DNA from 3 places in the Microbacterium awajiense genome. Region 2 is predicted to be linked to each of the others. Evidence: predicted binding sites of a transcription regulator. Region 2 holds the regulator's gene; each other region holds the start of a gene.

Evidence for each region. Region 2 encodes LexA, which represses DNA repair genes until DNA is damaged. Its sites were predicted from a motif close to TCGAACANNTGTTCGA; they were not measured.
Region 1: a site for LexA is predicted at 3,785-3,800, ahead of ABD663_RS09710 (Rv2578c family radical SAM protein). Genes of this name have one in related genera too.
Region 3: a site for LexA is predicted at 7,459-7,474, ahead of ABD663_RS08550 (HNH endonuclease signature motif containing protein). Genes of this name have one in related genera too.

What each region holds. Positions count from the first base shown of each region.
Region 1 is NZ_BAAAYU010000005.1:648,713-659,021, reverse strand. Features, by position in the region: gene ABD663_RS09725 (DEAD/DEAH box helicase) at 1-884, shown strand, start outside; gene ABD663_RS09720 (TetR/AcrR family transcriptional regulator) at 1,025-1,681, opposite strand; gene ABD663_RS09715 (alpha/beta hydrolase) at 1,752-2,642, shown strand; gene ABD663_RS09710 (Rv2578c family radical SAM protein) at 2,643-3,776, opposite strand; gene ABD663_RS09705 (M15 family metallopeptidase) at 3,886-4,917, shown strand; gene ABD663_RS09700 (polysaccharide deacetylase family protein) at 4,991-6,145, shown strand; gene ABD663_RS09695 (acyl-CoA dehydrogenase family protein) at 6,279-7,442, shown strand; gene ABD663_RS09690 (energy-coupling factor transporter transmembrane component T) at 7,540-8,364, opposite strand; gene ABD663_RS09685 (ABC transporter ATP-binding protein) at 8,361-10,109, opposite strand; gene ABD663_RS09680 (ECF transporter S component) at 10,191-10,309, opposite strand, start outside.
Region 2 is NZ_BAAAYU010000001.1:65,432-75,740, reverse strand. Features, by position in the region: gene hisH (imidazole glycerol phosphate synthase subunit HisH) at 1-412, opposite strand, end outside; gene hisB (imidazoleglycerol-phosphate dehydratase HisB) at 409-1,014, opposite strand; gene ABD663_RS00370 (histidinol-phosphate transaminase) at 1,011-2,096, opposite strand; gene ABD663_RS00365 (LysM peptidoglycan-binding domain-containing protein) at 2,119-2,481, opposite strand; gene lexA (transcriptional repressor LexA) at 2,750-3,430, shown strand; gene ABD663_RS00355 (hypothetical protein) at 3,480-4,931, shown strand; gene ABD663_RS00350 (prolyl oligopeptidase family serine peptidase) at 4,928-6,850, shown strand; gene hflX (GTPase HflX) at 6,952-8,466, opposite strand; gene ABD663_RS00340 (class I SAM-dependent methyltransferase) at 8,553-9,194, shown strand; gene dapF (diaminopimelate epimerase) at 9,211-10,083, opposite strand; gene miaA (tRNA (adenosine(37)-N6)-dimethylallyltransferase MiaA) at 10,093-10,309, opposite strand, start outside.
Region 3 is NZ_BAAAYU010000005.1:375,454-385,762, reverse strand. Features, by position in the region: gene ABD663_RS08580 (alpha-L-fucosidase) at 1-240, shown strand, start outside; gene ABD663_RS08575 (sulfatase-like hydrolase/transferase) at 240-1,658, shown strand; gene ABD663_RS08570 (ABC transporter substrate-binding protein) at 1,767-3,101, shown strand; gene ABD663_RS08565 (carbohydrate ABC transporter permease) at 3,224-4,075, shown strand; gene ABD663_RS08560 (carbohydrate ABC transporter permease) at 4,077-5,042, shown strand; gene ABD663_RS08555 (enolase C-terminal domain-like protein) at 5,035-6,135, shown strand; gene ABD663_RS08550 (HNH endonuclease signature motif containing protein) at 6,168-7,448, opposite strand; gene ABD663_RS08545 (formylglycine-generating enzyme family protein) at 7,579-8,493, opposite strand; gene ABD663_RS08540 (PhzF family phenazine biosynthesis protein) at 8,536-9,402, shown strand; gene ABD663_RS08535 (SulP family inorganic anion transporter) at 9,514-10,309, shown strand, end outside.

The DNA.
Region 1 (10,309 bases), on a different contig from region 2:
TCGCGCGCAGTGTCGGACTGTTCACCACACAGATCTACGGCGGCGTTCCGCAGGCCCGCCAGGTCGGCGCGCTCAAGAAGGGTGTCGACATCGTCATCGGCACCCCGGGGCGCATCGAAGACCTCATCGAACAGGGCAAGCTCGACCTCTCGGAGGTGCGCATCGCCGTGCTCGACGAGGCCGACCACATGTGCGAGCTGGGCTTCCTCGAGCCGGTGCAGCGCATCCTGCGCAAGACCGAGGACGGCTCGCAGAAGCTGCTGTTCTCGGCCACGCTCGACCGCGAGGTCGCGGCGCTGGTCGACGAGTTCCTCGTCGACCCGGCTGTGTACGAAGTGGCCGGCGAAGACCAGGACGCGAGCACGATCGAGCACCGCGTGCTCGTGATCGACCACCGCCGCAAGGCCGAGATCCTCGAGTCGCTGGTCGACCGCGAGGGCAAGACCCTCGTGTTCGCGCGCACGCGCGCCTACGCCGAGATGCTCGCCGAGCAGTTCGACGACGCCGGCATCCCGGCCCTCGCCCTGCACGGCGACCTCAACCAGGCCAAGCGCTCGCGCAACCTCGCGAAGCTCACCGACGGCAAGGTGCGGGTGCTGGTCGCAACCGACGTCGCGGCCCGCGGCATCCACGTCGACGACATCGACCTGGTCGTGCAGGCCGACGCGCCCGACGAGTACAAGACGTACCTGCACCGGTCGGGCCGCACCGGCCGCGCCGGCCGCGAGGGCCGCGTCGTGACGCTGGTCACCCGCCAGCGCCGCCGCCGCATGTCCGAGCTGCTCGACCGCGCCGAGATCGAGGCTCCGTTCGACGAGGTCTCGCCCGACGACGACCTGCTCGAAGAGATCTCGGGCCGGCAGCTGGATCCGGTCGCCGGCTGATCGCGTTCCCAACTCCTGAGTTCTTGGTCGGCTTCGGCGCTGTCGGCGTCTGCCGAGCCGGTTTCGGCCCAGAACTCAGGAGTTGGGCACGGCGGTCCGCGGATGCGAACGTCGGGTCACGGGGTCACGGGGTCACGGGGTCACGGGGTCGCGCGTTCGTCCAGCGGCGTGAGCACCGCGTCGTCGGCGCCGAGGGCCCGCAGCCGATCGCGCACCGCGGCGGCCGCGCGAGCGTACGGCTCGTCGGTGTCGCGCAGCAGCGAGCGGGTGTTGGCCGCATCGAGCAGCGCCGTGATCTCGAACGCGAGCTGGGCGGGATCGCCCAGACCCGGCACCTCTGGCCTCGCGTATCCGAGCGAGATCGCGAGATAGGTCTCCCACGTGTCGAGCGCGTCGGTCACAGCGTCGCGCACGGGGCCGGGCTTGGAGTCGAACTCGACGGATGCGGCGGCGAAGAAGCATCCGCCCGTGAAGACGCGACCGCGTGAGTAGTCGAGCCACGCCGCGACGAGAGCGACCACGCGCGAGAGCCCGCGCGGCGTCGCGGCCCGGGCCGATTCGATGACGGTCGACGTGAACCGAGCGCGTGCTGCGGCGACCGTCGCGAGTTGCAGCGACTCCTTCGAGCCGAAGAGGGTGGCGACGCCGCTCTTGCTCTGCCCGGCGGCTTCGGCCAGGCGCCCGATGCTCAGCCCGTCGAGGCCTTCGATCGACGCGATGTCGATCGCTTCGGCGAGCACGATGCGGCGCGACTCGTCGCCGCGCGCACGTCGCCCGTCGATCACCCCTTGCGTCATGCACCAAGTATACGTACGATCGTTCGTACAGACAATACGAACGATCGTACGTATATCGAAGGAGACGAGGATGCGGATCATCGAGCAGGTCGTGACCGGAGCGGTCAGAGGGGTTCAGTCGGTGTCCGCGAGTGCCGCGGCGTCGCTCGCGCTGCGCCTCTTCATGCGTGTGGGCACACGGATGCCGCTGCGCGACGAGGACGAGCCGACGATGTCCACGGCGACGCGCTGGGCGATCCCGCTGCCGGGCGTCGATGGCCGTGGCGCCGTCGCGATCGCCTACGAGTGGGGGCGCGGCCCCGAGACGGTCGTACTCGTGCACGGCTGGCAGGGACGAGCGAGCCAGTTCGCGCCGATGGTGCGCGAGCTGCGTGCCGAAGGTCTTCGCGTCGTCGCCCTCGAGATGCCGGCGCACGGTGAGGCGCCGGGCGAGCGGACCTACCTCCCCGACTTCACCGAAGCCATCGCCGTGGCGCAGCGGCGGTACGGGCCGCTGCACGGACTCGTCGGGCACTCGTTCGGCGGCATGGCGGTGCTCACGGCGCTCGCCGACGGCATCGACGTCGATCGGGTCATGACCGTCGCGGCGCCCGCCGAGGCGGCATCCGTCTTCGGCGCGTTCCGCGATCGGCTCGGCATCGACGCACGCACCGCCGAGATCACACGCGCGCGCTTCGCCGACCGCTACTTCGACGGTGCGGATCCGTTCGCGTGGGCCTCTGCGCTGCGGCGTCCGCTGCCGCCGACCGACCTCGTCTTCGCGCACGATCGCGGCGACCGGCAGGTGCCCTTCAGCGAAGCGGAGCGGCTCGGAACGGCGCATCCCCATGCGGCGCTGCTCGCGCTCGACGGCACCGGACACTCCCGCATCCTGCGCAGCGACGCCGTGCTGGATGCGGCGTTGGCGCTGTTCACCGCACCGGGCGGCGAGCAGCGCGCGACCTACGCTGCCGCGGCGTGATCAGAACAGCCGATCGTCGGCCGCCGGTCGTGGGTGCGAGGCAGCACATCCGCGCGACGTGATGACGATGGGCCCGGGCGCCGCCGGACCGTCGGGTGCCGACCCGGTCAGGGCGCCGATGCGCGCGGAGCGGCCCGCGAGGCCGGCGACGGCATCGCCTCGGGGAGAGTCGTCTTCGGCTCGTCCGTCGAGACGGTGGGCGCGCAGCAGCGGGCGCACGCGCCGTGCGAGCCACGTGCGGTAACCCTTCGGTGCGGTCGCAGACGCTCCCGGATACAGACCGCGGTACGACGACACGAGCTCGGGATGCTCGCGCTCGAGCCACTGCAGGAACCACTGCTTCGCGCCCGGCCGCAGGTGGAGCGCGCCGTAGACGACGCGCTCGGCACCCGCGTCGCGGATGCGTGCGAGGGCGTCGTCGAGCGCGGACACCGAATCGGTGAGGTGCGGGAGCACGGGCATGAGGAACACCGTCACGCGGAAGCCGGCCTCGGCCGCCGCGCGCACGGTCTGCAACCGTGCCTCGGTCGTGGGGGTGCCGGGTTCGACCGACTTCTGCAGCGCGTCGTCGAAGACGGCGATCGACATCGCGAGCGAGACGTCGACGGTGGATGCCGCATCGGTCAGCAGCGGCAGGTCTCGCCGCAGCAGTGTGCCCTTCGTGAGGATCGAGAACGGCGTTCCCGCATCGGCGAGCGCGGTCGCGATCTGCGGCATCAGCCGGTAGCGCCCCTCGGCGCGCTGGTAGGGGTCGGTGTTGGTGCCCAGCATCACGGGCTCGCGCCGCCACGAGCCCCGTGCGAGCTCTCGACGCAGCACGTCGGCGACGTTCACCTTGACGACGACCTGAGTGTCGAAGTCGCGCCCGGCGTCGAGGTCGAGGTACTCGTGCGTCGCTCGGGCGAAGCAGTATGAGCACGCATGCGAGCATCCCCGGTACGGGTTGACCGTCCAGTCGAACGGCATGCGCGATGCTCCGGGGACGTGGTTGAGCGCTGACTTGCACAGCACCTCGTGGAAGGTCACTCCCGCGAAGTCGGGCGTCGTCACCGAACGGACCAGGCCGTCGAGACTCTCGAGGCCGGGAAGTGCCGCGGCATCCGCCACGCCCAGCTGTCGACCCTGCCACCGCATGCCGACAGTCGAACACATGTACGAGTCGGAGTCAACAGCAACGCGCATCGGATCGGATGTATCGACACCTCGAATTCCCGCGCGCCGACCTCTGGCACACAATGGCTGTGTGACGGTGCCGCCCGAGAATCCGCCCGGCCGTCGAGACGCGCCGGAGGGCGAGCTGCTCGACGGACGCGGGGCCGAGCCGCGGCATGCCGGGCGGGCGCGCGCGACGGCAGCGCTCATCCCGATCGTCGGGATCGCCGCCGTTGTCGTGCTCGTGTCGGCGGCGGCCATCACGTGGGCGACGACATCGGCTCCGCGCGACGACGCCCAGCCGTCGTCGGCGCCGCGCTATGTGCCTGCCGAGACCGTGACGAGTCTGCCCGTCCCCGACGTCACCCAGACGCCCGCCGCGGAAGATCCCTGCGCGCTCCCCGATGTCGTCGCTGCGCTCGACGCCGGCGACGACCCCGCGGTGATCGCCGCCGTCGGCGGGGGTGAGGCGTTCCGCGCGGCGGTGGCCGCCGGATCGCTGTCGTGCGTGAGTCTGAGCGACGCCGACCACGTCTGGGTCGTCGTGAACAAGCACCGCCCCCTCGACCCGATCGATCTCTGGCCCGCCGACCTCGTGGTGCCCGAAGGGGTGAGCAACCTGGTGGCCGCAGGCCTGCGTCCGGCGGCGGCGGCATCGCTGACGGCGATGGCGGACGCCGTGCGTCTCTCCGGCGCCGGCGAGATCGGGATCGCGAGCGCGTTCCGCTCGTACGGATCGCAGCAGGCCACGTACGGGCGGCACGCCGCCGAGCGCGGAGTCGCCGGAGCCGACGCCGTCAGCGCCCGCCCGGGCTACAGCGAGCACCAGTCGGGCCTCGGCGTCGATGTCGTGCCCTGCGGCAGCGGGTGCGGGACCCTCGACGATGTCGCGGGATCCCCCCAGGGGGCGTGGATCGTCGAGCACGCGTGGGAGTTCGGCTGGATCGTGCGCTACGAGGAGGGCCGGACAGACATCACCGGGTACCTGCCGGAGGCGTGGCACCTGCGCTACATCGGCCCGGAACTCGCCCGTGCGTACCACGAGGGCGGGTGGCGCTCCCTCGAGGAGTTCTTCGGCCTGGAGGCGGCTCCCGACTACCTGGATCGATCCCCGTCTCGATGACTCAATCGGACGTGGTCTTCCGCTAGAATTCCCGCGACGTCGCTGGGGGCGTCCAGGCCGGCTGGGGTGGGTCATGGGGATGAACAGAGCCGCGGACTCGGTGCGGCGACGGCGCAGGCGCCGTGCCGCGGCGATCGCGGTCGGAGCGGCATCCGTCGTGCTGATCGGCACCGCGACGACCGTCGGCATCGCGCTCGCGGGGGGAGGTGCCGCGCCGCTGCCGACGCGCACCGCTGCGGCGGCCGAGACTCCGACCCCGACGCCGACCCCCACTCCGCTGTCGCCGGCCGAGCAGCTGCTCGCAGACAGCGACGATCCGGATGCCTGTGCCGTGAGCTTCACCGGCGAGGGCATCGACCTGGACCCGATGATCCAGACGTCGGGCGCGCTCTATCACGCGCTGCCGATCCCGCCGCGCGACGGGCTCGTGTTCGCGGGCTGGTACGCGACCGCCGAGGATGCCGCCGCCTACGCGGTGCCCCAGCGCATCAACGGCGCGGACATGGTCGCGTGCACCGACCGGCAGCAGACGCTGCACGCCGCGTGGAAGACGCCCGAGGAGGTCGCGGCGCTCGACGTCGGCGTGCCGATCCTCATGTACCACCAGTTCACCACCAAGCCCGAGGGCGAGAGCGGGTGGCTGCGCGGCAACTTCGCCTACATCGGCGACTTCGACGCCCACATGGCCTACCTCGCCGACAACGACGTCTACCTGCCGACGTGGGACGAGCTGAGCGCCTTCATCGACGGGCGGCTGTTCATCCCGAAGATCTGCGTGATCGTCACCGACGACGACGGCGACGCGACGTGGACGAACCTCGCGGCGCCCGTTGTCGAGAAGCACAAGATCCTGTCGACGTCGTTCGTCATCACGTCGGCCTATCCCGGGCCTGCGCCGAACCCGTACGTGATCCAGCGCTCGCACACCCACGACATGCACACCGCCGGTGCGAACGGGCAGGGCCGGATGGTGAACTGGACCGCTGACGAGATCGCCGCAGACATGGAGAGGTCGGTCGACGTGCTCGGCGGTGTCCGCGAGGTCATGGCCTATCCGTTCGGCCACCACAACGAGACCTCCAAGGAGGGCCTGCGTCGAGCGGGTTTCGAGATGGCGCGGACCGTGGAGTGGGGATACGTGCGGGTCGGCGCCGACAAGCTCGCACTCCCGACCGTGCGCATCAACTACGGCATGGGTCTGCCCGACTTCATGGCGATCATCAACTGATGACGGCATCCCACAATCGCGGCATCCGGTACCGCCGGATGTGGCACGGAATCCCACAACGGGACCGGCTCGGCGGGCGGACGTCTGCATAGAATCACAACGGCGATGCTGCTGCCCACCCGAGAGGACGGTCATGGAACGGGACATCTACGACGAGGATCACGACGCATTCCGCGATGTCGTCAAGGAGTTCATCAAGCGATACGCGACCGAGGAGAAGCGGCGCCAGTGGGACCGCGACGGCGAGGTCGACCGCGAGACCATGCTCGCCGCAGGTGAGGCCGGCATCATCGGCCTGGCCGTTCCCGAGGAGTTCGGCGGGGCAGGAATGCTGCAGGACTACCGGTTCCGCGCGATCGTGATGGAGGAGGTCATCGGCGCCGGCCACGGCTCGCTCGCCGGCGCGCTCGGCATCCAGGACGACCTGGCGGTGCCCTACATCGTGCACATGGGCACGCAGGAGCAGAAGGAGAAGTGGCTGCCGGGCATGGCCACCGGCGAGATCCTCGGTGCCCTCGCGATGACCGAGCCGGGCGCCGGCTCCGACCTGCGCGGCATCAAGACCACCGCCAAGAAGGTCGACGGCGGCTACATCGTCAACGGCGCCAAGACCTTCATCTCGTCGGGCAAGACCGCCGACATCGTCGTCACGTTCGTCAAGACCGGTGAGGGCACCCGCCCCGATGCGTTCAGCCTGCTGATCCTCGAGGACGGCATGGAGGGGTTCGACCACAGCAAGAAGCTCGAGAAGATGGGCTTCCACGGCTGGGACACCGCGGAGATGTCGTTCAGCGACGTCTTCGTACCCGAAGAGAACCTCATCGGCGGCAAGGAGGGTCTCGGCTTCATCCAGCTCATGATGAACCTGCCCCTGGAGCGCCTGTCGATCGGGGTGGCCGCTGCGGCCGCGGGCGAAGCCGCCTTCGCCTGGACGCGCGAGTACGTCCTGAGCCGTGAGGCCTTCGGCCAGCCCATCGCCGACTTCCAGAACACGCGCTTCACCCTGGCCGACATGGCGACGACCGTGGATGTCATGTGGGCGTACGTCGACCGCGCGATGATGCTCTACAAGGACGCGAAGCTGTCGGCCGAAGAGGCGGCCAAGGTCAAGTTCTGGACCACCGATCGCGAGGCCGAGCTGCTCGACGCCGGCGTGCAGATGCACGGCGGCTACGGCTACATCACCGAGTACCCGATCGCCCGCGCCTACCTCGACGCCCGCGTGCACCGCATCTACGGCGGCACGAACGAGATCATGCGCGACCTGGTCTCGCGCCAGATCGTCGGCAAGAAGTAGTCGGTTTCCGCAGGCTTCGGCCGACATCGCCGCGCCGTCGGGATTCGGCGTGCGACGGCGATCCTCGACCGGGATGCCGATCCTGCAGCGCGTGCCCTCAGCCCAGGCCCCACGGGAAGAACACCGCGAAGATCGTGGCGGATGCCGCGAAGAACGCGAGCACGAACACGGTGTCGCGGGTGCGCCACGGCACGAGGTGGCGCTCGGTGCGATCGGGGAAGGCGCCGAAGGCGCGGGCGTCCATCGCCAGACCCACTCGTTCGGCATGGCGGATCGCGCCAGCCAGCAGCGGCACGACATAGCCGAACCAGCGGGCGAGGGCTGCGAACGGCCCGCGTCCGCCGTGTGCACCGCGCACGCGGTGAGCCTGACGGATCACCTCGAGCTCGTGGCCGAACCGCGGCACGAAGCGAAAGGCCGCCAGAGCGGTGTAGCCGACGCGGTAGGGCACGCGCAGCTGCTGCACCGTCGCCCGCACCAGGTCCGGTCCTGACGTCGTGAGCCCGGCGATCAACGCGAGGGCGACCATCGCGGCCAGGCGCACGGCCGTGGCGTAGCCGATCGCGAGGGCGCCCGCGTACAGGCTCCAGGGGCCCAGCTGCAGCACGAGTGCGGTGTCGTCGACCAACGCGGCATCCGTCCACGCGGCCAGACCCGCACCGAGCAGCACGATCGCAGCCGGAAGGCCGACCAGCAGGAGCATCGCGCTGCGCGCCGCGAACCGAGACCCGACCAGCAGCACCGCGTACGCGAGCGCGAGCATCGCGAGCGGCGTGATGAGGTCGCGCACGAACACGAGCACGATGATCGCCGGCACGACCGCTGCGATCTTCGCCAGGGGGTTGAGCGCGTACAGGAAGCGGCGTGATCCGGTCGGCTCGAGGTCGGCGTAGGGGTCGCCCACCATGATCGGCGCGGTCATCGGGCACCGCCCGGCAGGTCTCTCCAGCGCGTGACCTTCGCCAGGTCGGTGTGGGCGGTCAGGCCGTGCAGGGCCTGCCGCAGCGGCGGCAACCGCAGCCCCGCACGCGCGACGAGCTCGGCATCGTCGAACACGGCCGCCGTGGCATCCGCGGCCAGGAGCCGACCGTCGCCCAGCACGATCGTGCGATCGGCGTACTCGGTGACCAGCTGCATGTCATGGGTGACGATGACCACGGTGGTGCCCTGCTGGTTCAACTCCTCGAGCAGACCGAGCAGCTGGTCGGCCCGGGCACGATCCTGACCGAACGTGGGTTCGTCGAGCAGCAGAAGCGGCGCACCCGCGATGAGCGCGGTGCCCACCGAGAGGCGCCTCTTCTGGCCCCCCGACAGCAGGAACGGGTGCACATGGGCCTTCGCGGTGAGCCCGAGGCGCTCGAGGACCGCGTCGGTGCGGATGCGCACCTCGTCTTCGGGGAGTCTCTGCAGCCGCAGTCCGTGCGCGAGCTCGTCATGGACCGTATGCGAGATGAATTGATGCTCGGGGTTCTGGAAGACGAATCCCACTTGGCGCGCCAGTGTGCGCGGGTCGGTGCGGGCCGGGTCGACCCCCCCGAGGGACACGGCGCCGCGCGGGGGGCGCACGACCCCTGCGATCGCCTGGATCAGGCTCGTCTTGCCCGACCCGTTGGCGCCGACGATCGCCGTGAAGGATCCCGTCGGCACGTCGAGATCGACACTCTCCAGCACGACCGTTCCGCCGCGGCGCACGGTGAGCCCCCGCACGCGCACGGCGGTCGCGTCCCGCCCGGCATCGGGGCTGCTCGCGGGAGACGGGGCGTGCGACGCCGGCGGTGCTGAGCTCTCGAGCGCGTCGCGCAACTCGCCGGGAGTGAGCGGCAGCGGGTCGAGCCGGTAGCCGGCGCGGCGCAACCGCAGCGCCGCGATCGTCGAGGTGGGCAGCCACACGCCGAGCGCGTGAAGCTCGTCGGCCCGCTCGCGCAGCACGGCGTCGACCGGACCATCGGCGACCGTGCGCCCGGTCGCGTCCAGGGCGACCACGCGTGTGACGACGTCGATCGCGGCGTCGAGATTGTGCTCGATGAGCACGATCGCCCGGTCGCCGTGCGCCGCGATCTGCGCCAGTGCCTCGTACACGTCCTCGATGCCGATGGGATCGAGGTTGGCGGTCGGTTCGTCGAGCACCATCAGGGCCGAACCGAGCGCGAGCACGCACGCGATGGCGAGGCGCTGGCGCCCGCCGCCCGACAGCACGTCGGGGTTCTCCCGGCGTCGCTCCCACAGCCCCACTGTGCGCAGGGCTGCTTCGCTGCGCGCGAGCACCTCGGCCACCGGCATCCGCAGATTCTCCGGACCGAAGGCGACCTCGTCGAGGATCGTGCCGGTCACCAGCTGCGCGTCGGGATCCTGGAACACCATGCCGACGACCGTGCTGAGCCTGGCCACCGGCGTGGACGCCGCCGGCAGCCCGGCGATCGATACGACACCTGCGACCTCCGCCGGCACGTCGTGGGGGATGAGGCCGTTCAGCGCGAGGGCGAGCGTGGACTTGCCCGCACCGCTGGGCCCCAGCACGAGCACGACCTCTCCGCGCGCCACCGAGAACGAGGCATCCGCCGGCGTCGGGGCGTGCTCGCCGTCGTGCGTGACGGCCAGGTGCTCGACCCGCAGCAGCGGTGCGTCGACGGGCACGTCGGACGACGCGTGCGGTGCGGTGGCGGTCACGGGGCTCCCGGGGGATCGGCACCCCCCAACTTAGTCGACCCTAACCTGCAGCCGGAGTGATGCCCGACGGCGTTCGCGGCGTCAGCGACGCACAGGCCGCGCGACGCCGGCACGCCGCAGCGCCGCGCCGATGCCGAGGCCCACGGCGGTCCACACGATGGGGCCCAGCAGCGACAGCCCGAGGTAGACGAGCTGAGCCC
Region 2 (10,309 bases):
CGCGGAACAGCACGGAGCCCTCCCCCGCCTCGACGGTGTTCCAGCCCATGTGGGGAAGCACCGGCGCGTCGAGTTCGGTGACCGCTCCCGGCCACTCGCCCAGTCCCTCGGTGTCGTCGCCGCGTTCGACGCCGTGCTCGAACAGCACCTGCATCCCGACGCAGATGCCCAGCACAGGTCGTCCGCCGGCCAATCGGCGGTCGATGAGTTCGTCGCCGCGCGTCGCGCGCAGCGCGTCGGCGACAGCCCGGAACGCGCCGACGCCGGGCACGACCAGGCCGTCGGCCTCGAGGACGAGAGCGCGATCCGTGGTCAGTCGCGCATCGGCGCCCGCGGCGTCGAGCGCCTTGACGGCTGAGTGGACATTGCCCGAGCCGTAGTCGAGGACCGCGACGAGCGGCCTGGAGGTCATAGAGCGCCCTTGGTGCTGGGCACGCCGTCGACGAGCGGGTCGAGCGCCTTGGCCTGCCGGAACGCCCGCGCGAACGCCTTGTACTCCGACTCGGCGATGTGATGGGGGTCGCGCCCCGAGATCACGCGCACGTGCACGGTCATGGCGGCGTGGAACGCGATCGCCTCGAACGTGTGGCGCACGAGCGAGCCCGTGAAGTGCCCACCGATGAGGTGGTGCTCGAAGCCGTCGGGCTCACCGGTGTGGACCAGGAACGGGCGACCGCTCAGATCCACGACCGCCTGGGTGAGCGCCTCATCCAGCGGGACGAGCGCGTCGCCGTAGCGCGAGATGCCGGCCTTGTCGCCCAGCGCCTCGCCGATCGCCTGCCCGAGCACGATCGAGACGTCTTCGACGGTGTGGTGGGCGTCGATGTCGGTGTCGCCCGAGGCGCGCACCGTCAGATCGGTGAGCGAATGCTTCGCGAAGGCGGTGAGCATGTGGTCGAAGAACGGCACCGTGGTGTCGATGCGGCTGCGACCGGACCCATCGAGATCGAGCTCGAGCTCGACGGTCGACTCGCTCGTGGCACGTCGAAGCGCGGCCGCGCGGTGGGTGCTCATGCCGCCGAGTCTATCGACGCGAGAGCGTCGAGGAACGCGGTCGACTCCTGCTCGGTGCCGGCCGTGACCCGCAGGTGGTGCGGGATGCCCACATCGCGGATGAGGATGCCGCGGTCGTACAGCGCCTGCCAGGTCGCGCGAGGATCATCGACCCCGCCGAACAGCACGAAGTTCGTCCAGGACTCGTACGGCTCGTAGCCGAGGGCGTCGAGCGTGGCCGAGATGCGGTCGCGCTGCCCGACGATGTCGTCGACCATCCGCAGCATGGTCTCAGCATGCCCCAGCGCCGCGGTCGCGGCCGCCTGGGTGAGCGCGCTGAGATGGTAGGGCAGCCGCACCAGTCGCAGAGCGTCGATCAGAGCGGGGTCGGCGGCGAGATAGCCGACACGCGCGCCGGCGAACGCGAACGCCTTGCTCATCGTGCGCGAGACGACCATGCGCTCGCGTCCGGGCAGCAGCGTGAGCGCCGACGGCGTGTCACGCGGGGCGAACTCCTGGTAGGCCTCGTCGACGACGACGACGCCGTCGGTGGCGTCGTAGACGGCGGCGATGGTCTCGAGGTCCAGAGGCGTACCGGTCGGGTTGTTCGGCGCGCAGAGGAACACGACGTCCGGTGCGGCGTTGGCGACCTGGGATGCCGCATCCTCGGGCGCGACCGAGAAGTCCGCCGCGCGGCCGCCGGAGATCCACTCGGCCCCGGTGCCGCGTGCGAGGAGGGGATACATCGAATACGTGGGTGCGAAGCCGAACGCGGTCCTCCCCGGGCCCGCGAAGGCCTGCAGCACGTGCTGCAGTACCTCGTTGGATCCGTTCGCCGCCCAGATGCCGTCGCGGTCGAGACCGTGGCCCAGGTACTCGGCGAACGCCTCGCGCAGCGCGGTGAACTCCCGGTCGGGGTAGCGGTTCACCTCGCCGAGGGCGCGGGCGACGGCGTCGAGGATGTCATCGGCGACGTCCTCCGGGACCGGATGCGTGTTCTCGTTGACGTTCAGCGCGACCGGCAGCGGAGCCTGGGGAGCACCGTAGGGCGTCTGCCCGCGCAGATCATCGCGGATCGGAAGGTCGTCGAGTCGAGCTGTCACCGCTCCATGCTAGGGCGCGGCCTCAGCGGTCGGCCGCGTACTCGGCAGGGATCGCGAGCGTCTGCCCGACCTGCAGTGCGGCGCCGTCGAGGGCGTTGAGACGGGAGATGGCATAGACCACGTCGCGCGGATCGGCGCCGGGGGCGACCTCTTCGGCGATCGACCACAGCGACTCGCCGTACGAGACGGTCACGGTCTGGAACGAGGCGGCCGGCGCCCCGTCGTCGGAACCGGCGATCGCGGCTCCGCCGCCGATGATCGCGAACGAGAGGGCGGCCGCGGCGGGCAGGGCCGCGACGGCGGCCAGCACGCGACGACCTCGCACGGTGAGACGCAGTCGGGTGGTGCGGATCGTCGGATGTGCGGAAAGCGCGATCGCGGTCATGTCTCCTCCTTCTGCGGTGAGAGCTTCGCATCCGGCACTCGGCCGGGAGGGCCGGATGCGAAGCTCTTTTCCGAAGCTATCTTCGATACACTCGTTCTGTCAACCTCGACAACGGGTCTCGATGTTCGGAACACGACACGCGGGCGCTTCGCTCGCGTGGGGCCGACCATCGGATACCGTTTCGATGGGAACACCACATCACGCACCTCCGACATTCGAAGACCGCTGCAGTCGTCGACGGTGACGGGCGGCGAGACGGGAGCACGACATGAACGACGCGATCGGGCGCGAGAAGCCGCAGACGCGACGCCGCCGCAGCCTCAGCGACAAGCAGATGGCGATCCTCGAGGTCATCCAGCGATCCATCGCGCGTCACGGCTACCCGCCGAGCATGCGAGAGATCGGCGATGCCGTCGGCCTCAAGTCGCTGTCGAGCGTCACCCACCAGCTCAACCAGCTCGAGCTGAGCGGCTATCTGCGCCGCGACGCCGGGAAGACGCGCGCCATGGAGGTGCTGATCGACCTGCCGGGAACCGCGGCCGAGAACCCCGCCGACACCGCCCCCGCGGTGGGCGACGCCGCACTCGTGCCGCTGGTCGGTCGCATCGCCGCCGGCGTGCCGATCACCGCCGACGAGCAGATCGAGGAGATCTTCCCGCTCCCCCGCCAGCTGGTAGGCAAGGGCGACCTGTTCATGCTCAAGGTCGTCGGCGACTCGATGATCGACGCGGCGATCTGCGACGGCGACTGGGTGGTCGTGCGCGTGCAGTCCGATGCCGTCAACGGCGACATCGTCGCTGCCATGCTCGACGGCGAGGCGACCGTGAAGGCATTCCGTCAGCGCGACGGCCACACATGGCTGCTCCCCCGCAACTCGGCGTTCGAGCCGATCCTCGGCGACGAGGCCGTCGTGCTCGGCAAAGTCGTCGCCGTGCTGCGCGCCGTCTGATCCGGAGCGGTTTCCCCGCGCGGCTGCCCACATCCGCCAGAATGGCCGCATGGCCAACTCCTCGCACTCGTCCGACACCGTCGATCTCGCCGCGCGCATCCGCGAACTCGAGGCCGAGAACGAGCGGCTGCGCGCCGCTGCCGACACGGGCGAGCCGCCGACGACGGAGCCGCCTGCCCGCGAGCGGCGACCCGGCCTCTGGCGTGCGATCCTGTCGGCCGTGTGCATCGTGCTCGCCGGCATCCTGGTGCCGCTGTCGGTCGTGGGCGCCTGGGCGCGCACCGAGCTGGTGAGCGAAGAGGCGTTCGTCCAGACCTTCGCCCCGCTCGCCGAAGACCCCGATGTTCAGCAGCTCGTCATCGATCAGACCACCGCGGCGATCAACGCATCCGTCGACATCGAGGGCATCACGGACGATGTCTTCGACGGCATCGCCGGGCTCGACCTTCCGCCCTCGGCCATCTCCGCGCTGAACCTGCTGCGGGCGCCGGCCGTGTCGGGAGTGCAGAGCCTCATCGACACGTCGGTGACGCGCATCGTGGAGTCGGATGCCTTCGCAGCCGTCTGGCAGCGTGCACTGATCGCCAGTCATCGGGCGCTTGTGGCCACCGCGACCGGAAACGAGGGCGGCGCCGTGACGATCGACGGATCGGGCGCCGTCGGCATCGAGCTCGGACCGATCGTCGATGAGCTCAAGGACCGTCTCGTCGAGCAGGGCTTCGGGTTCGCCTCCGCGATCCCGGCCATCGACACGACGATCATCGTCGCGCAGTCGGACGCGCTGGTGATCGTGGGCACCGTCTACGGACTCGCCGTCACAGTCGGCTGGTGGCTGCCCGTGGTCGCACTGGCGCTGGCGATCGCCGGCATCCTCATCGCCCGTCGACGCTCGACCGCATCGATGGGCGTGGGGATCGCCCTCGCACTCGGCTCGGGGGCGCTGGCCATCGGCCTCACTGCCGCGGGCGCGGTGCTGGGGCTGAGCGCCGGCAATCTGGGCATTCCCTCGCGCACGCTCGACACCATCTTCTTCACGGTGGTCGGCGCGATGCGCGACACGGCCGTCGTGCTGGTGTTCCTCGGCCTCGTCATCGCGGTCGCCGCATGGCTCGCCGGCAGATGGTCGTCGGCCGCGCGGGTGCGCGGCTTCGCCGCGTCGCTGTCGGCCGGCGCGCGCACCGGTCTGCGTCGACGAGGACTGGACACCGGCGCCTTCGGCGAGTGGATGTACCGTCAGCGCGTGCTGGTGAGGATCATCATCCTGGTGATCGCGATCCTCTCGCTCTTCCTGCTGCGCCCGCTCTCGTTCGGCGACGTCATCCTCGTCGTCGTGCTCGCCCTGCTCGTGTGGCTGGTCGCGGTGCTGGTGCAGCGCTCGCCCGACGACGACCCCGTGGTGGCGGCAGCGCCGCCAGAGGCCGAGGGGGTCGAGACGGAAGCCGCAGCGGACGAGACCGAGGCCGCCCACGCCGACGCGACAGGTCGTAGCGTAAAGGCGTGACGACGCTGCCCTATGGATCCTGGCCCTCCCCGCTCAGCGCCGAGGAGGTGACGGCATCCGCACCCCGTGTGGACGGAGCGCGCTTCGTCGGCGATGACATCTGGTGGGGAATGACCGTGCCCGCCGAGGCGGGACGCACGGGGGTGTTCCGCCGGGGTGCCGACGGCGAGGCATCCGTCGTCCTTCCCGCCCCGTGGAACGCGCGATCGCGCGTGCACGAGTACGGCGGTGGGTCGTGGGCAGCTGATGCCGAGGGCCGCCTGCTGTTCGTCGAGAAGGCCGATCAGCGGGTGTGGGTGCTCGCCCCCGGTGCGGGCGAGCCCGAACCGCTGACGCCGCCCGACTCGTCGATGCGGTTCGGCGGACTGGTCGTCGCCTCCGGCCGCCTGCTGGCGGTGCGCGAAGACCACCGCCGGGCCCCCGTTCCGGTGCGCGACATCGTCGAGATCCCTCTCGACGGTCGCGCGGCCTTCGACGCGGACGCACTGATCTCGGTCGCGGCCGACAGCGACTTCCTCGCCCAGCCGGCACTGTCGGCCGACGGGTCGCACCTCGCATGGGTCGCGTGGGATCACCCCTCGATGCCGTGGGACACGACCGAGCTGCGCGTGGGACGCCTCGAGGACGGCGTCGTGGTGCAGTGGGCCACCGTCGCGGGAGGCGCGAGCGCGCCGCTGCAGCCGACGTGGATCGGCGAGAACGACCTGCTCTACAGCGACGACCCGACCGGACGGTGGAACCTCTGGCGGCTGCGACTCACGGCGGATCTGCGACACTCGCCGGTCGCCGAGGCGGATGCCGACACGGGCGGACCGCTGTGGGTGCTGGGGCTGCGCTGGTACGGCGCGCTCGACGACGGCCGCATCGTCGCGGTGCGCACCCACGGGCGCGACCGCGTCGTCGTGATCGATCCCGCCACCGGCGTCGAGTCCGAGCTCGATCTCGGCGTCATCGCGGGCGCCTCGATCGAGGACGTCCGCGGCACGCGCGTCCTGGTGGCCGGCACCACGGCCCACGCCCCCGGGCTGTGGGTGGTCGACGTCGACCACCCCGCCGACCCCCTGCTGGTGCACGGCGGCACTCCCGCGTGGGAGCCGGAGTGGACGCCGATCGCCCGCGAGGTGACCGTGGACGGCCCGCATGGTCCGGTGCACGCCTTCGACTTCCCTCCGACCAACCCGGTGTTCTCGGGTGCCGACGACGAGAAGCCGCCGTACATCGTGCTCGTGCACGGCGGACCGACCAGCCACGTCGGCGGCGCGGCATCCGGCAAGATCGCGTACTTCACCAGTCGCGGCATCGGTGTGCTCGATGTCAATTACGGCGGCTCGACCGGGTACGGCCGCGCGTACCGCGAGCGCCTGCGCGGCATGTGGGGCGTCGTCGACGTCGACGACGTGGCGGCGGTGGCACGCGGGCATGCCGGCGCGGATCCGGCGCGCATCGCGATCGACGGCGGCTCGGCCGGCGGGTGGACGGTGCTGTGCGCCATCGCGCGGACGGATGCCTTCTCGGCAGGGATCTCGCGCTACGGCGTCGGCGATGCGCGCACGCTCGCGACCGACACGCACGACTTCGAGGCGCGCTACCTCGACGGGCTGATCGGTCCGCTGCCCGAAGCCGAGGGACTGTACATCGAGCGCTCGCCGCTCACGCACGCCGACGGCTTCGACGTGCCGATGCTGCTGTTGCAGGGAGCGGAGGACGCGGTCGTGCCCCCCTCCCAGGCCGAGGCGATCCGCGACGCGCTCGCATCCCGCGGCGTGCCGCACGCGTACGTGCTGTACCCGGGTGAGGGGCACGGCTTCCGTCGCGCCGAGACCGTCGTCGACGCGCTCGAGAGCGAGCTGTCGTTCCTCGGGGCCGTCTTCGGGTTCGCCCCGTCCGGGATCGCGCCGCTGGACCTGTCGACCCCCTGACCCCCCCGCCCCTCGTCGAGCGGACCCGAATGCCCGCGACACGCCGCGTCTGGCGTGCATTCGGGTCCGCTCGACGGAAGAAGTAGAGGTGCCCTGCCAGGTCAGCGGACGAACGGGGCCAGTCGCGCGGCGAGGTGCTCGTTCACCCGGGCGTGCACGGCGGTGCCGTCGGCCTCGTGCGCCTGCGACAGCAGCATCCCCTGCTCGTGGATCGCCGAGATGAGCTCTCCGCGGTCGTACGGCACGAGCGCGTGCAGTTCCACAGCCGGCACCGGCAGCGCGTCCTCGACGGCGGCGCGCAGCCCGGCGATGCCCTCGCCGGTGCGCGACGACACGAAGTGCGCCGACGGCTCGAGACCGCGCAGCAGCATGCGCGTGTCGTCGTCGACGAGGTCGGCCTTGTTGAAGACGACCAGCTCGCGGGTGTCGCGGGCTCCGACCTCGCCGATGACATCGCGCACCGTCGACAGCTGCGCCGCAGGATCGGGATGCGAGGCGTCGACGACGTGGACGATGACGTCGGAGTCGCCGACCTCCTCGAGCGTCGAGCGGAACGCCTCGACGAGCTGGTGCGGCAGGTTGCGCACGAAGCCGACCGTGTCGGTGAGCGTGTAGACCCGACCGTCCGTCGTCTCGCTGCGGCGCACGGTGGCATCGAGCGTCGCGAACAGCGCGTTCTCGACGAGCACTCCGGCGCTGGTGAGGCGGTTGAGCAGACTGGACTTGCCCGCGTTGGTGTACCCGGCGATCGCGACCGACGGGATCGTGTTGCGGCGCCGCTCTGCGCGCTTGGCGTCGCGCGCGGGCTCGAAGTCGCGGATCTGCCGACGCAGCTGAGCCATGCGTGTGCGGATGCGTCGTCGGTCCAGCTCGATCTTGGTCTCGCCCGGGCCGCGCGAGCCCATGCCCGCGCCTCCGGCGCCGACCTGGCCGCCGGCCTGCCTGCTCATCGAGTCACCCCAACCGCGCAGACGCGGCAGGAGGTACTCGAGCTGGGCGAGTTCGACCTGCGCCTTGCCCTCACGGCTCTTGGCGTGCTGGCTGAAGATGTCGAGGATCACGGTGGTGCGGTCGATCACCTTGACCTTCACGACGTCCTCCAGCGCACGGCGCTGGCTCGGCGCGAGCTCGGTGTCGGCGATCACCGTGTCGGCGCCGACCGCGGCGACGATGTCGCGCAGCTGCTCGGCCTTGCCGCGGCCGACGTAAGTCGCCGGATCCGGATGGGGTCGCCGCTGCAGCACCCCGTCGAGCACGATGGCCCCCGCGGTCTCGGCGAGGGCGGAGAGCTCGCGCAGCGAGTTCTCCGCATCCTCCTGCTCGCCCTGCGGGTGTACGCCGACGAGCACGACGTTCTCGAGCCGCAGCTGCCGGTACTCGACCTCTGTGACGTCTTCGAGCTCTGTCGACAGGCCCGGGACCCGGCGCAGCGCGGCGCGCTCCTCGCGATCCCACTGGTCGCCGTCGGTGTCGGCCTGGACGATCGTGCTCGCGTCCTGCAGCGCCTGCGCCGACCCGAACACCCGCACGCCCGAACGCGCCTGGGCACGCGACAACACGCGCTCGACCGGGTCGGTCGGCATGCCGGTGTCGTCGTGGGTGGTGGTATCGGTCATTCGCACTCCTCGGCTGCCCCTGGCCCGGAGCATCCGTAAACTCTAGCCTCCCGCACGGGGAGGGTCCTCCGCTACGCTCGTCAGCCATGGGGAGCGATCACTACTTCAGTGCGACCCCCGCCAGTGCCGAGAATCTGCGGCGCATCCGCGTGAATCTGCTCGGACGCGAGCTCGAACTGACCACGGCCTCCGGCGTCTTCAGCCCCGACCATCTCGACACGGGCACGAGCGTTCTGCTCGCGAACACGCCGCCTCCGCCGCCGGGCGGTCATCTGCTCGACCTCGGCTGCGGCTGGGGTCCCATTGCGCTGTGCCTCGCGCTCGAGTCCCCGCACGCGACGGTGTGGGCCGTCGACGTCAACGAGCGGGCCCTCGACCTCGTGCGCCGCAACGCCGATGAACTCGGACTCGACAACCTCAACGCCGTGACGCCCGATGATGTTCCCGATGACATCGCGTTCCGCACCATCCGGTCGAACCCTCCCATCCGCGTCGGCAAGAGCGAGCTGCACGGCCTGCTCGAGCGTTGGATCCCCCGTCTCGACGAGAGCTCGGATGCCTGGCTGGTGGTGGCCCGCAACCTCGGGTCCGATTCGCTGCAACGGTGGCTCGCCGCAACCTTCCCCCAGGGGTACAGCGTCTACCGGTCGGCGACGGCGCGCGGATTCCGCGTGCTCAAGGTGCGGCGGCACGGCACGCCGTCCAGCGCGGCGATCGACCTGCCCTGACGACCGGTCGGGCCCACTACGCCAGCGCGACCTCGCCCGAATAGACGAAGGTCGCCGGGCCCGCCAAGAGCACGTGCGACCGGCCGTCGACATCGTGCATCCGCACACCCAGGGATCCCCCCGGCACCTCGACCGTCCAGCGGTCGGGGGCGGCGGGTCCGGCCCAGTGCCGCACCGCGAGCGCGGCGGCCGCCACCCCGGTCCCGCAGCTGAGGGTCTCCCCGACGCCGCGCTCGAACACCCGCATCCGGATGCCGCCGACGCCCTCGTGCACGAGCGGATCGCGAGGCACGACGAATTCGACGTTCGCGCCCCGCTCGGGAGACGGCGTCAGGATCGGCTGCGCCGTGAGGTCGATGCCCTCGAGCTCGGCATCGTCGGGCAGGGCGACGACCACGTGCGGATTTCCGACGTCGACACCCGCCCCAGGACGCGGTACCGGCAGCCCCTTCGCGCGAACCAGCACGTCGTCCACGTCGTCGTCGACGCGCCACGGGCCGAGGTCGACCTCGAAGCCGAGTTCATGTGCCGTGACGGTCTTCACGCCCGCCCGTGTGCCGATCCGCAACGGCTCGTCGAGGCTCGCCCAACCGGCGTCGACGAGATAGCGCGCGAAGACGCGGATGCCGTTGCCGCACATCTCGGCGGCCGAGCCGTCGGCATTGCGGTAGTCCATGAACCACTCGGCTCCGGATGCCGCGGCCTCGGCGCCCACGTCGATGGCCGCCGAGCGCACGACCCGCAGCGTGCCGTCGGCGCCGATGCCGAACCGCCGGTCGCACAGGATCGCGACCTGGTCGTCCGAGAGGTCGAGCGTGCCGTCGGCGTCGGGGATCACGACGAAGTCGTTGCCGGTGCCGTGACCTTTGGTGAATGCGACAGTCGGCATGCGTCCAGTCTAGAAGGAGCCGGCTGCGACCAGGTCCGCGGCGTTCGACCCCGGCTCGATCCACTGCACAGCCCGATAGCGGCGGAACCAGGCCACCTGCCGCCGGGCGTACCGCCGGGTGAGCGCTTGCGTCTGCGCGATCGCGTCGGCTTCGGTGAGCTCGCCGCGCAGCTGGGCGAGCGCGTGGGCGTACCCGATCGCGCGCTGCGCGGTCACCCCCCGCTCG
Region 3 (10,309 bases), on a different contig from region 2:
TGGAGCACCGAGGACGCCGACCGGGTGTACCTCCACTTGCGCGAGTGGCCTCCGACGGGCGAGTTCGCGCTCTCATGCGACACCCGATTCGCCTCGGCCAGTCTGCTGACGAACGCCGGGGGCGAGAGTGTCCCGATGCGGGTCGAGGGCGACTGGATCGTCCTCGATCTGCGCGCATGCCGGCCGGATCCCGTGCTCTCGGTCATCGAACTCGAGCGCGTGGAACGCGGGGAGTGCTGATGGCTCGGCCCAACGTTCTGCAAATCGTCGTCGATGACCTCGGCTTCGGCGACATCGGATGCTTCAACTACGGAATCACCGACACTCCCGCGCTCGACCGCCTGTTCGCTGAGAGCGTCCAGCTCAGCCAGCACTACTCGGCCTCCCCGGTGTGCGCGCCGGCCCGAGCGGCCCTCTTCACGGGGCGGTATCCCCATCGCACCGGTGCCGTCGACACACTCGACGGACGGGGCCTGGACCGCATCGCGCTCGACGAGGACACGCTGGCCGATGCCCTCGCCGCAGCGGGGTACACCACCGGCCTCGTCGGCAAGTGGCACAGCGGCGCGCTCGACCCGAGGTTCCACCCGACCCGTCGCGGCTTCCACGAGTTCGTCGGATTCCAGGGCGGCTGGATGGACTACTGGGATTGGACGATCCAGAAGGGCGACGTGGTTCGTCGCGCCGACGGACGGTACCTCACCGATGTCTGGACCGACGAAGCCGTCGACTTCCTGCGCCGGCACCAGCAGGATCCCTTCTATCTGCACCTCGCGTACAACGCTCCCCATGCCCCGTTCCAGGCTCCCGACGGAATGATCGACAAGCACCTCGCACGTGGCAACAACCCGGCGGTCGCCGCGCTCTACGCGATGGTCGAGGCGATGGACACCGGTATCGCACGCGTCCTCGCGGAATTGGATCGGCTCGGACTCGCGGACAACACCGTGGTCCTGTTCACCAGTGACAACGGCCCTCAGATGCGCGGTCACGGGCCCGAGGCGACGGACCGCTTCAACTGCGGGTTCCGAGGCTCGAAGGGCCACACTTATGAAGGCGGCATCCGGGTGCCTGGCCTCATCCGCTGGCCGGACGGCATGGACGGCGGAACCAGGGTCGACGCGATGATCCACTTCACCGACTGGTACCCGACGATCCTCGCGATGGCGGGCGCGCCGTCGGTGAACCCGGACCTCGCCCGAGACGGTGCCGACATGTTCGCCGCGCTGCGGGGTGAGTCCGGTGATGTTCCGGAGCAGCGCTTCTGGCAGTGGAACCGCTATCGTCCGGTCGGCGTGTGCAACGCGGCGATGCGCGACGGCCACTGGAAGCTCGTCCTCCCCGAGATCGAGTCCGCGATGCACGTCACCGCCGACGATCTCGAGATGGACCGCGCGCTGCGCTACGAGCCCGATCGCTTCACGCACATTAGGACCGATCCGATGCCTCCGATGCCTGTCATCACTGAGGACGAGGTCCGGCCCGAGCTCTACAACCTCGCCATCGATCCGCTCGAGCTGGACGATCTGGCGGCGGCCGAGCCCGACAGGGTGCGCAGGATGCGCGCGGAGTTGGACGCCTGGTTCACCGACGCCCAACGACCCGACCTCGGTGCGGATGCGTCCGCTCTGCGACGAGATTGGACAGTCGTGTCATGACACCGTGACCACATCGCACCACGAGCTCGCACGAAGACCTACCCACACCACCACTACCGATCCTGATCCCAGGATCAACGAGGCAGAGATCAAGGAAGAGGAGCTGCCATGACAGAAACGATGAAGTTCTCCAAGACACGCGCTGCGCGTGCGGCCGCAGCGGCAGCCGCCGTCGGCATGCTGCTGACGGGTTGCGCCGTCGGCGGGGCGAGCACCGAGGAGGTCGAGCAGGCGGATGGCGACGCCACGCTCGTCGTCTGGACCGATGCGGTCCGTCTGCCGCTGTTCGAGGCATACCAGGAGGCGCACCCGGACGTGACGCTGGAGATCGAGACGCTCGACAGCAGCCCCGAGGAGTTGGCGTCGAAGATCCTCCTGGCCAACACCTCCGGTCAGGGCTGGCCCGACGTCCTGGCGACGGCCGCTTCCGCGGCCAGCTCGCTGGCATCCGACCCCTACGACTTCACCCTCGACCTGAACGGGTTGGTCGACGACGAGATCGTCGCCGACTTCTCGCAGGGCACTCTCGACCCCTGCACGGTCGGAGACGAGCTCATCTGCCTGCGCGGCGACTTCGCTCCCGGGGTGCTGTGGTACAACCCGAACCTCATGGAGGAATTCGGATACTCGCTGCCGACCACGTGGGAGGAGTTCCAGGAGATCGGTCTGCAGCTCGCCGAGGAACACCCCGGCTACATCGTGGGCAGCGCGAGCAACCCGTGGGACGACCTGACCTACTACGCGGCCGCCGAATGCCCCGGTCCGGAGTTCACCGGCGTCAACGAGGTGAAGGTCGATCTCGAGGACCCGAACTGCACGCGGGTGACCGAGATGATCGACACTCTGCTCGACGCGGGCGCGTTCGCTCGCACGGCGGTCGTCGACCCGCAGTTCGCCCAGGACTACGGCACCCCCGAGAAGGTCCTCATGATGATGGGGCCGATCTGGTACGGGCAGAACGTCTACGCGAACATGTACGAGAGCGCCCCCGGGTCGCTGTCCTTCGCCGCTCCCCCCAAGTGGGAGGCCGACGCCGAGGCCCACACCGGAGACATCGGCGGCCGGGCGTACGTCGTCTCGCGGCACAGCGAGTACCAGCAGGCCGCTGCCGACCTCGTCACGTGGGTCACGACCGGTCCGTTCCTCGCCACCGAGGCGTCGACCACGCTTCCCTCCTACGAGCCGATGCAGGGCGCGTGGCTGGACCGCAACATCAGCGACGGCACGTTCGCTGTCGTGGACACCCCGCTCGATGAGGTCCTCGCGGCGGCGGTCGACGGTATCTGGACCGGCCTCACCTACAAGCAGGCCAACTCGGAGACCTACCGCTCCGTGGTCCCCGCGGCACTCGGCACCGGCAAGTCGATGACCGAGACGGTTCCCGAGTGGGAGACCCGGCTCGTGCAGAATCTCGAAGCTGGCGGATGGGACGTCGAAGACTGATGTCCGCTCCGATGGGCCCCGCGCTTGCATCCGCAAGCGCGGGGCCGCCCGCCCTGGACCCGGCCCCTGACGGCGCCGCGTCCGGCCGCCGCCGGCGCCCTTCCGCTGGCGCTTCGCGCTCGATGGTGCGTTCCTCATACCTGTTCCTGCTGCCGTACCTCCTGCTGGTGGGCGCGTTCGGCATCGTGCCGGCGATCTACGCGCTCATCATCTCGGTCTCCGGGCCCGAAGGCGGATTCGCCGGGTTCGACGCCTATGTGCAGACCTTCGAGGACTTCCGGTACGTCGACGCCTTCGTGAACATCGCGATCTACGCCGTGTTCTTCATCGGGCCGTCGATGATCGTCTCGATCGGGATCGCGCTGCTGCTCCAGGGCCGATCGTCGCGGGTGGGCTCCGGCTTCCGGTTCGCGTACTACCTTCCGCAGGCCATGGTCGGCGCGGCCGGGGTGGTCGCGTGGATCTTCATGCTCAACCCGGCGACGAGCCCCGTCGGCGGGCTGTTGAACGCACTCGGCATGGAGAATATCTTCCAGGTGCTCAGGCCCGCGGCCGTGCCCCCGATCCTGGCGATGATCGCCGTGTGGACCTCGGCGAACGCGATCCTGCTGATGTACGCGGCGCTCACCTCGATCCCGTCCGAGATCCTCGAGGCGGCGCGTATCGACGGTGCGGGTGCATGGACGACCGCGTTCCACATCAAGCTGCCGATGCTGCGCAAGTGGATCGGCTACACGCTCATCCTGAACATCGCGGCGGCGACGCAACTCTTCGTCGAACCGCAGATCCTCGCGAGTGCGACCGGTGGGGCGATCGGCGACAACTTCGCGCCGCTGCAGCTGACCTACACGTTCGCGTACACCTACGGGAACTTCCCCGCGGCCGCCGCACTGTCGGTCCAGCTCCTGGCGATCGCCGGAATCCTCGCCGCCGTGGTGCTTCGCAAGACGAACATGTTCCGAGTGGAGATCTGACATGGCACAGCTCACCGATCCCTCGACGCGCACGGACACGCCCCCGCAGCAGCGCACGGAGGCGGACGCGCGAGGGCGAACCTCTGCCCGCCCCCAGTTCGGAGCCTCCGCCGCACGCACCGGCGCGTGGATCGTGCTGCTCGCATGGGCTGCGTTCTCGCTGACGCCGATCATCTGGGTCCTGCTCGCGGTCACGAAGAACAACGCGCAGCTGCAGAACGACTTCCCGTTCTCGTTCGGAAGCTTCGACAACATCTTCATCGCGTGGGGCAACCTGCAGGGGTACGACCACGGGGTGGTCCTCGATTGGATCGGCAACTCCGTCGTCCTGACCGTCGGCGGCATCGCCCTCGCCGTCCTCACCACGGTGCCTGCGGGCTACGCCCTCGGCACGCGGGAGTTCCCGGGACGCAAGTCGGTGCTCATGGTCAGCCTGCTGCTCATGCTCGTTCCCGCGTCCGCGCTCGTGCTGCCACTGTTCCTCGAGATGACGACGCTGGGCCTGGTCGGAAACCCGCTCTCGGTGATCCTTCCGCTCGGTGTCTTCCCCTTCGGCGTCTACATGTCTTTCATCTACTTCAGTACGACGGTCGACAAGGACGTGTACTCGGCCGCACGCCTGGACGGCTGCAACGAATGGCAGGTGTTCGCCCGCGTCGCCGTGCCGCTGGCGAAGCCGATCGTCGTGCTCCTCGCCTTCTTCGCGTTCATGCGGAACTGGAATGAGTACTTCCTGCCCTTCGTCATGCTCGGCGGCCCGCAGCATCCGCTTCCGGTCGGACTCGCGACCCTGGCGAGCAACGTGCCGCAGCTCAACCCGTTGTCGGCTCAGTCGGCGGACATCGGGCTGCCCGAGCTGATCCTCGCGACGATCATCTCGATGGCCCCCGTGATGATCGTCCTGATCGTCGCGCAGCGGACAGTGCTCAAGAGCGCCGACCTCATGGGAGGCGGTCTTCGTGGCTGAACCCGACTCGGCGCAGCATCGCATCGCCTCGGTCGAGGTCGTCCTCGTCGACACTCCGGCGGTGTCGCCGGCGTTCGTCTGGCGCCAGGGACTGCCCGGCTCCGACGGCGCGGGAGTCGAGGGATGGCTCGTCGTCACGACGGATTCGGGACTGCGCGGCTTCGCGCACAGCCGGCGCGGCGTCATCCTGAACGACGTCGTCGAGCGACGGCTGCGACGCGAGCTCGTCGGCCAGGATGCGCTGGCGCGCGAGTACCTCTGGCACCGGATCTGGGAGATCGATCGCATCGAATCGATGCCGCTGCACCTGCTCGGCGTCGTGGACGTCGCCCTGTGGGACATCGGTGCGAAGGCCGCGGGCGTGCCCCTGTACATGCTTCTGGGCTCGTTCCGTGAGTCGATCCCCGCATATGCGTCGACGGTGACGTTCGACGACATCCCGGAGTTTCTGGACGTCGCCGATCAGTGCCGCGACCTCGGGTACCCCGCCATCAAGCTCCACGCGTGGGGTGACCCTCGCAAGGACGCCGCGCTCGCTGGGGCGCTGCGCGAGCGCGTGGGTGACGACATGGATCTCATGTACGACGGTTCCGCCGGCTTCGACCTCGCCGATGCGCTGTACGTCGGCCGGGCACTCAGCCACTACGGCTACCTCTGGTACGAAGAGCCCATGCGCGAGCACAGCGTCACTGCGTACAAGGCACTCGCCGACCGCGTGGACATCCCACTTCTCGTGGCGGAGACGAGCGGTGGCGCACACATGAACACCGGCGACTTCATCGCCTCCGGCTGTGCGGCCGCGGTACGTACGAGTTCGGCGCTGAAAGGGGGTGTGACGGGCGCGATGCGGATCGCGCATCTCGCCGATTCGTTCCTGCTCCGCGCTGAAGTGCATGGGGGCGGCCTGGTCAACACCCACTTGTGCATGTCTATCTCGAATACGACCTACTACGAGTCGCTCGTATCGAGTTCCGTCGTAGAGCGTGAGCGTGCGGTCGGCGCCGACGGGCTGGTGCGCGCGCCGACGGCCGCGGGCGTCGGCTGGGAAGCGGAGTGGTCCGCGTGGGGGGCACCCGACGGCATCGATGCCTGACGGGCCGCGTCAGCAGGCTGCCGGCGCTTCGGTCAGAAGGGTGGGTCGGTGCCGTTGGTGACGGGTGTGAAGGTGGGTGTGCGCCGTTCGGGGTGGACGGTGTAGATGCGTCCGGTGGGTGAGGTCCATTCCAGGATCCCACCCGGTTGTTGTCGTACCGTCCAGTTGCCGTGGTGTTTGACCGTGTGGTTCGCTTTGCACAAGGGGGCGAGGTTGGCCTCGGTGGTGGTGCCGCCGTGTTCCCATGCGATGGTGTGGTCGATTTCGCACTGGGCGGCGGGTTTCCCGCAGCCGGGTGCCATGCAGTGTCCTGCCCGCCATTTCACGAGGCGGGCGAGGTCGGCTGGTGGGGTGTAGGTGTCGCGTCCGACGGAGACGACGACGCCGGTTTCGGGGTGGGTGAGCACCCGCATCCACCCTGTTGAGTTGCCGCATAGTTCCCGGGCCTTGTCGGTGGGGATCGGTCCGATGCCGTCGACGGTCGCGGGGGTGGTCTCGTCGACGCCGAGGAGGGTGAGCACCGGGACGGTGACGGCCACGGTCGCGCGGATCCCTCGCGCGGTGTCGGGCAGGTGGGCGGTGGTGCCGTCGATGAGCAGGTCCAGGGCCACGTCGGCACGGGCCTGGTCGAGGGTGCGGTCGTCGTCCCCGCACGCGGCGATGGGGTTCGCGATCGCCGACACCCGACCGTGCGCCGCCTTCAGCTCGACGGCGGGGCCGTGGATGGACAGCCACCCCATCCCGTCCACATCGTCCTGGTACACCACCCGTCGCCGGGTGACCGCGGACGCGTGACGTTCCGCGAGCGTCACCGACCGCACGGCCGCGATGAGGTCACCGAACGCCCGTCGGAAGGACCCGACCGGCAGTTCCTCCGCCAACGCGAGCCCCTCCGCGGCGAGCTGGTCCTGCAGGTCGGGTTCGACCTCGCGCATCAGGTCGACGAACGCTTCGGCATGGGTCTGGGTGATGTTCGCCCGACCCAACGCCTCGAGCACCGCCGGGTACCGCGAGGTGAGCGCGTCGGCGAGGTCCAGCAGCCGGTCCGCGGCGTACTCGGTGATCCGCAATGCGGCGGCGATCTCGAGCCGCAAAGACCGCAGCGCGATCTCCATCGACGCCCCATACGTCACACCGGTGACCGCGGACTCGCGAGCCGACGCGATCCGCTCCAACCGGTCCGCGGCCATCATGCACAGCACCGCATCCGCGTCGCAGATCAGATCGATCGGATCCGGCGGAACGAGCTCGTACACATCCGGCGGCGCATCCGGGTACTCCCCGTCGTAGGGCACCATCCGCACGTTCGCCATACATCGACATTAGAACATACCTGCGACACTGCGACCAGCAGCACTTCGGGAAGGAGCTCGAATGAACGCGTCGCGGCCGGCGCCGGACTGCTGCCCACGATGCTTCGTCTCGCCGGCGCCGATGCCGGGGTCAGGCGTCGCGCGCGCAGCGGAACCCGACGTGCGACATGCCGGTGTCCTCGGCCTGCGGCGAACGCGCCGCCGGCCGGAACCGCAGGCAGTAGTCGGGCGAGCAGAGGAACGAACCGCCCTTCAGCACGCGCCGCGGAATCTGCGGGAAGCCCTCCTGCGCGCTCGCCGCGGCGAGCAGGTTCTCCCGCTTGCCCGCGTCGACGGGCTTGTCCGACAGGCGCAGGTGCCGGGGCGTGTAGTAGTCGCTCGTCCACTCCCACACGTTGGCGATCATGTCGAAGAGCCCGTAACCGTTCGCGGGGTACGAGCCGACGGGTGCGGTGCCGCCGACGCCCCGGTTGTCGTACGGGAACCGGCCCAGCCACGAGTTGGCCTGCGCCTCGCCGCCGGGATACGCCTCATCGCCCCACGCGAACGGCGCGCCCTCGAGTCCACCTCGCGCCGCGTACTCGTGCTCGGCCTCGGTCGGCAGCCGCAGGCCGGCCCAGTCGGCGTAGGCGACCGCATCCGGATAGGCGACGTGCACCACGGGATGCTGCATCAGGTCGTCGATCGTCGAGTCGGGCCCGAACGGATGCCGCCAGGAAGCCCCCGGCTGCCAGCGCCACCAGTTGCGCCAGTTCCCGAGGTCCGTCGGTCCGGACGTCGGGGTGAAGACCATCGCGCCGGGCACGAGGTCGGCGGGGTCGGCGCCGGGGAAGTCCGCCGGGTCGAGGTCGCGCTCGGCGACCGTGACGTACCCGGTGTCGTCGACGAACGCCGCATACTGCGCGTTCGTCACCTGGTACCGGTCGATGAGGAACGCCTCGACCGCCCGCTCGTGGACGGGCCGCTCGTCGGGGTAGAAGTCATCCGAGCCCATGAGGAACGATCCCGCCGGGATCGGGACGAGGTCGTGATCAGACGTTGACACCGCTCCACCGTAGCCCGGTGCGCGGGGGTGTACCGTCGCCTCGTGAGCTCATCCCCCGTCGCGGTGCTGCGGTATGCGGCGTTCACGAGCGACGCCGTCGGCGGGAACCCGGCAGGCGTCGTGCTGACGGCCGACGAGCTGGCCGACGATGCCATGCTCGGCATCGCTGCCGACGTCGGGTACTCCGAGACCGCCTTCCTGTCGAGTTTCGTCGGCGGTGAAGGGGTGCTGCGGTACTTCAGCCCCCTCGCCGAGGTCGCCTTCTGCGGGCACGCGACGATCGCGACCGCGGTCGCGATCGCCGAGCGTCACGGCGCGGGACCGATGCGCTTCCAGACTCCCGCGGGCACTGTCGACGTCGTCACCCGCCGCGAGGGCGACGAGATCATCGCCGCCCTCGTGTCGCCGCCGGCCTCCTCGGCGCCGATGACCGAGGCGGAGCTCGACGACCTCCGGTCGGCGTTCGGGTGGGCGGTCGACGACCTCGACCCGAGATTCCCGCCCCATGTCGGGTCGGCGGGCAACAGGCATCCGCTCATCGGGCTCCGCGACCGGGAACGCCTCGCGCGCTTCGACTACGACTACGACGCGCTCGCCGACGTGATGGCGCGTCGCGAGTGGACGACCGTGCACGTCTTCCACCGGCGGGCCGAGGGCGTCTTCGACGTGCGCAATGCATTCCCGCCCGGCGGCGTGCGCGAAGACCCCGCGACGGGTGCCGCGGCGGCGGCGTTCGGGGCCTACCTCCGGGACCGCGGGTCGCTGCCGCAGGGCTCCGAGGTCGTGCTCCACCAGGGCGTCGACATGGGCGTGCCGTGCCGGCTGGTGATCTCGGCCGTGCCCGACTCGACGGCGATCTCGGTGGCCGGCGCCGCCCACACCATCGGCCCCGACCGGACCCGCCGTTAGACTGGCCGCGGCCCCCGCGCTCTGCGGGTGCGGCATCCCCACCGTTTCCGCGCTCCGGCGCCTGCGCGACGACGCGCCCCTCCCTGTGTCCGACCCCGTCAAGGAGCGTCCATGACCGACGTCATCTCAGTCCCCGACCCGGCGGCTCGCTATCGCATCGAGCCCACCGTGCTGCAGGCCCTGCGCAGCCCCCGCATCCTCACGCGCGAAGTGCTCGCGGGCCTCGTGGTGGCGATCGCGCTCATCCCCGAGGCGATCGCCTTCTCGATCATCGCCGGGGTCGATCCGCGCGTCGGCCTGTTCTCGTCGTTCGTGATGGCCGTCGCGATCGCCTTCCTCGGCGGTCGACCCGCGATGATCACCGCAGCGACCGGGGCGATCGCGCTCGTTGTCGCGCCGGTCGCGCGCGAGTTCGGAATGGACTACCTCATCGCGACGGTGCTGCTGGGCGGCGCGATCCAGATCGTGCTGGCCGCCCTGGGGGTCGCGAAGCTGATGCGGTTCATCCCGCGCAGCGTCATGGTCGGGTTCGTCAATGCGCTCGCGATCCTCATCTTCGTGTCGCAGGTGCCGCAGCTGATCGGCGTTCCGTGGCTGGTGTATCCGATGGTCGCGATCGGGCTGCTGATCATGTACCTCATGCCGCTGTGGACCAAGGTGGTGCCCGCGCCGCTGGTCGCGATCATCCTGCTCACCGGCGCGGCCGTCGTGTTCGGCATCGCGGTGCCGACGGTGGGAGATCAAGGCACCCTGCCCGAGACGCTGCCGGAGCTGTTCATCCCGAACGTGCCGCTCACGTGGGAGACCCTCGGGATCATCGGCCCGTACGCGGCCGCGGTCGCCGTGGTCGGCCTGCTCGAGTCGCTCATGACGGCGAAACTCGTCGATGACATCACCGACACCCACT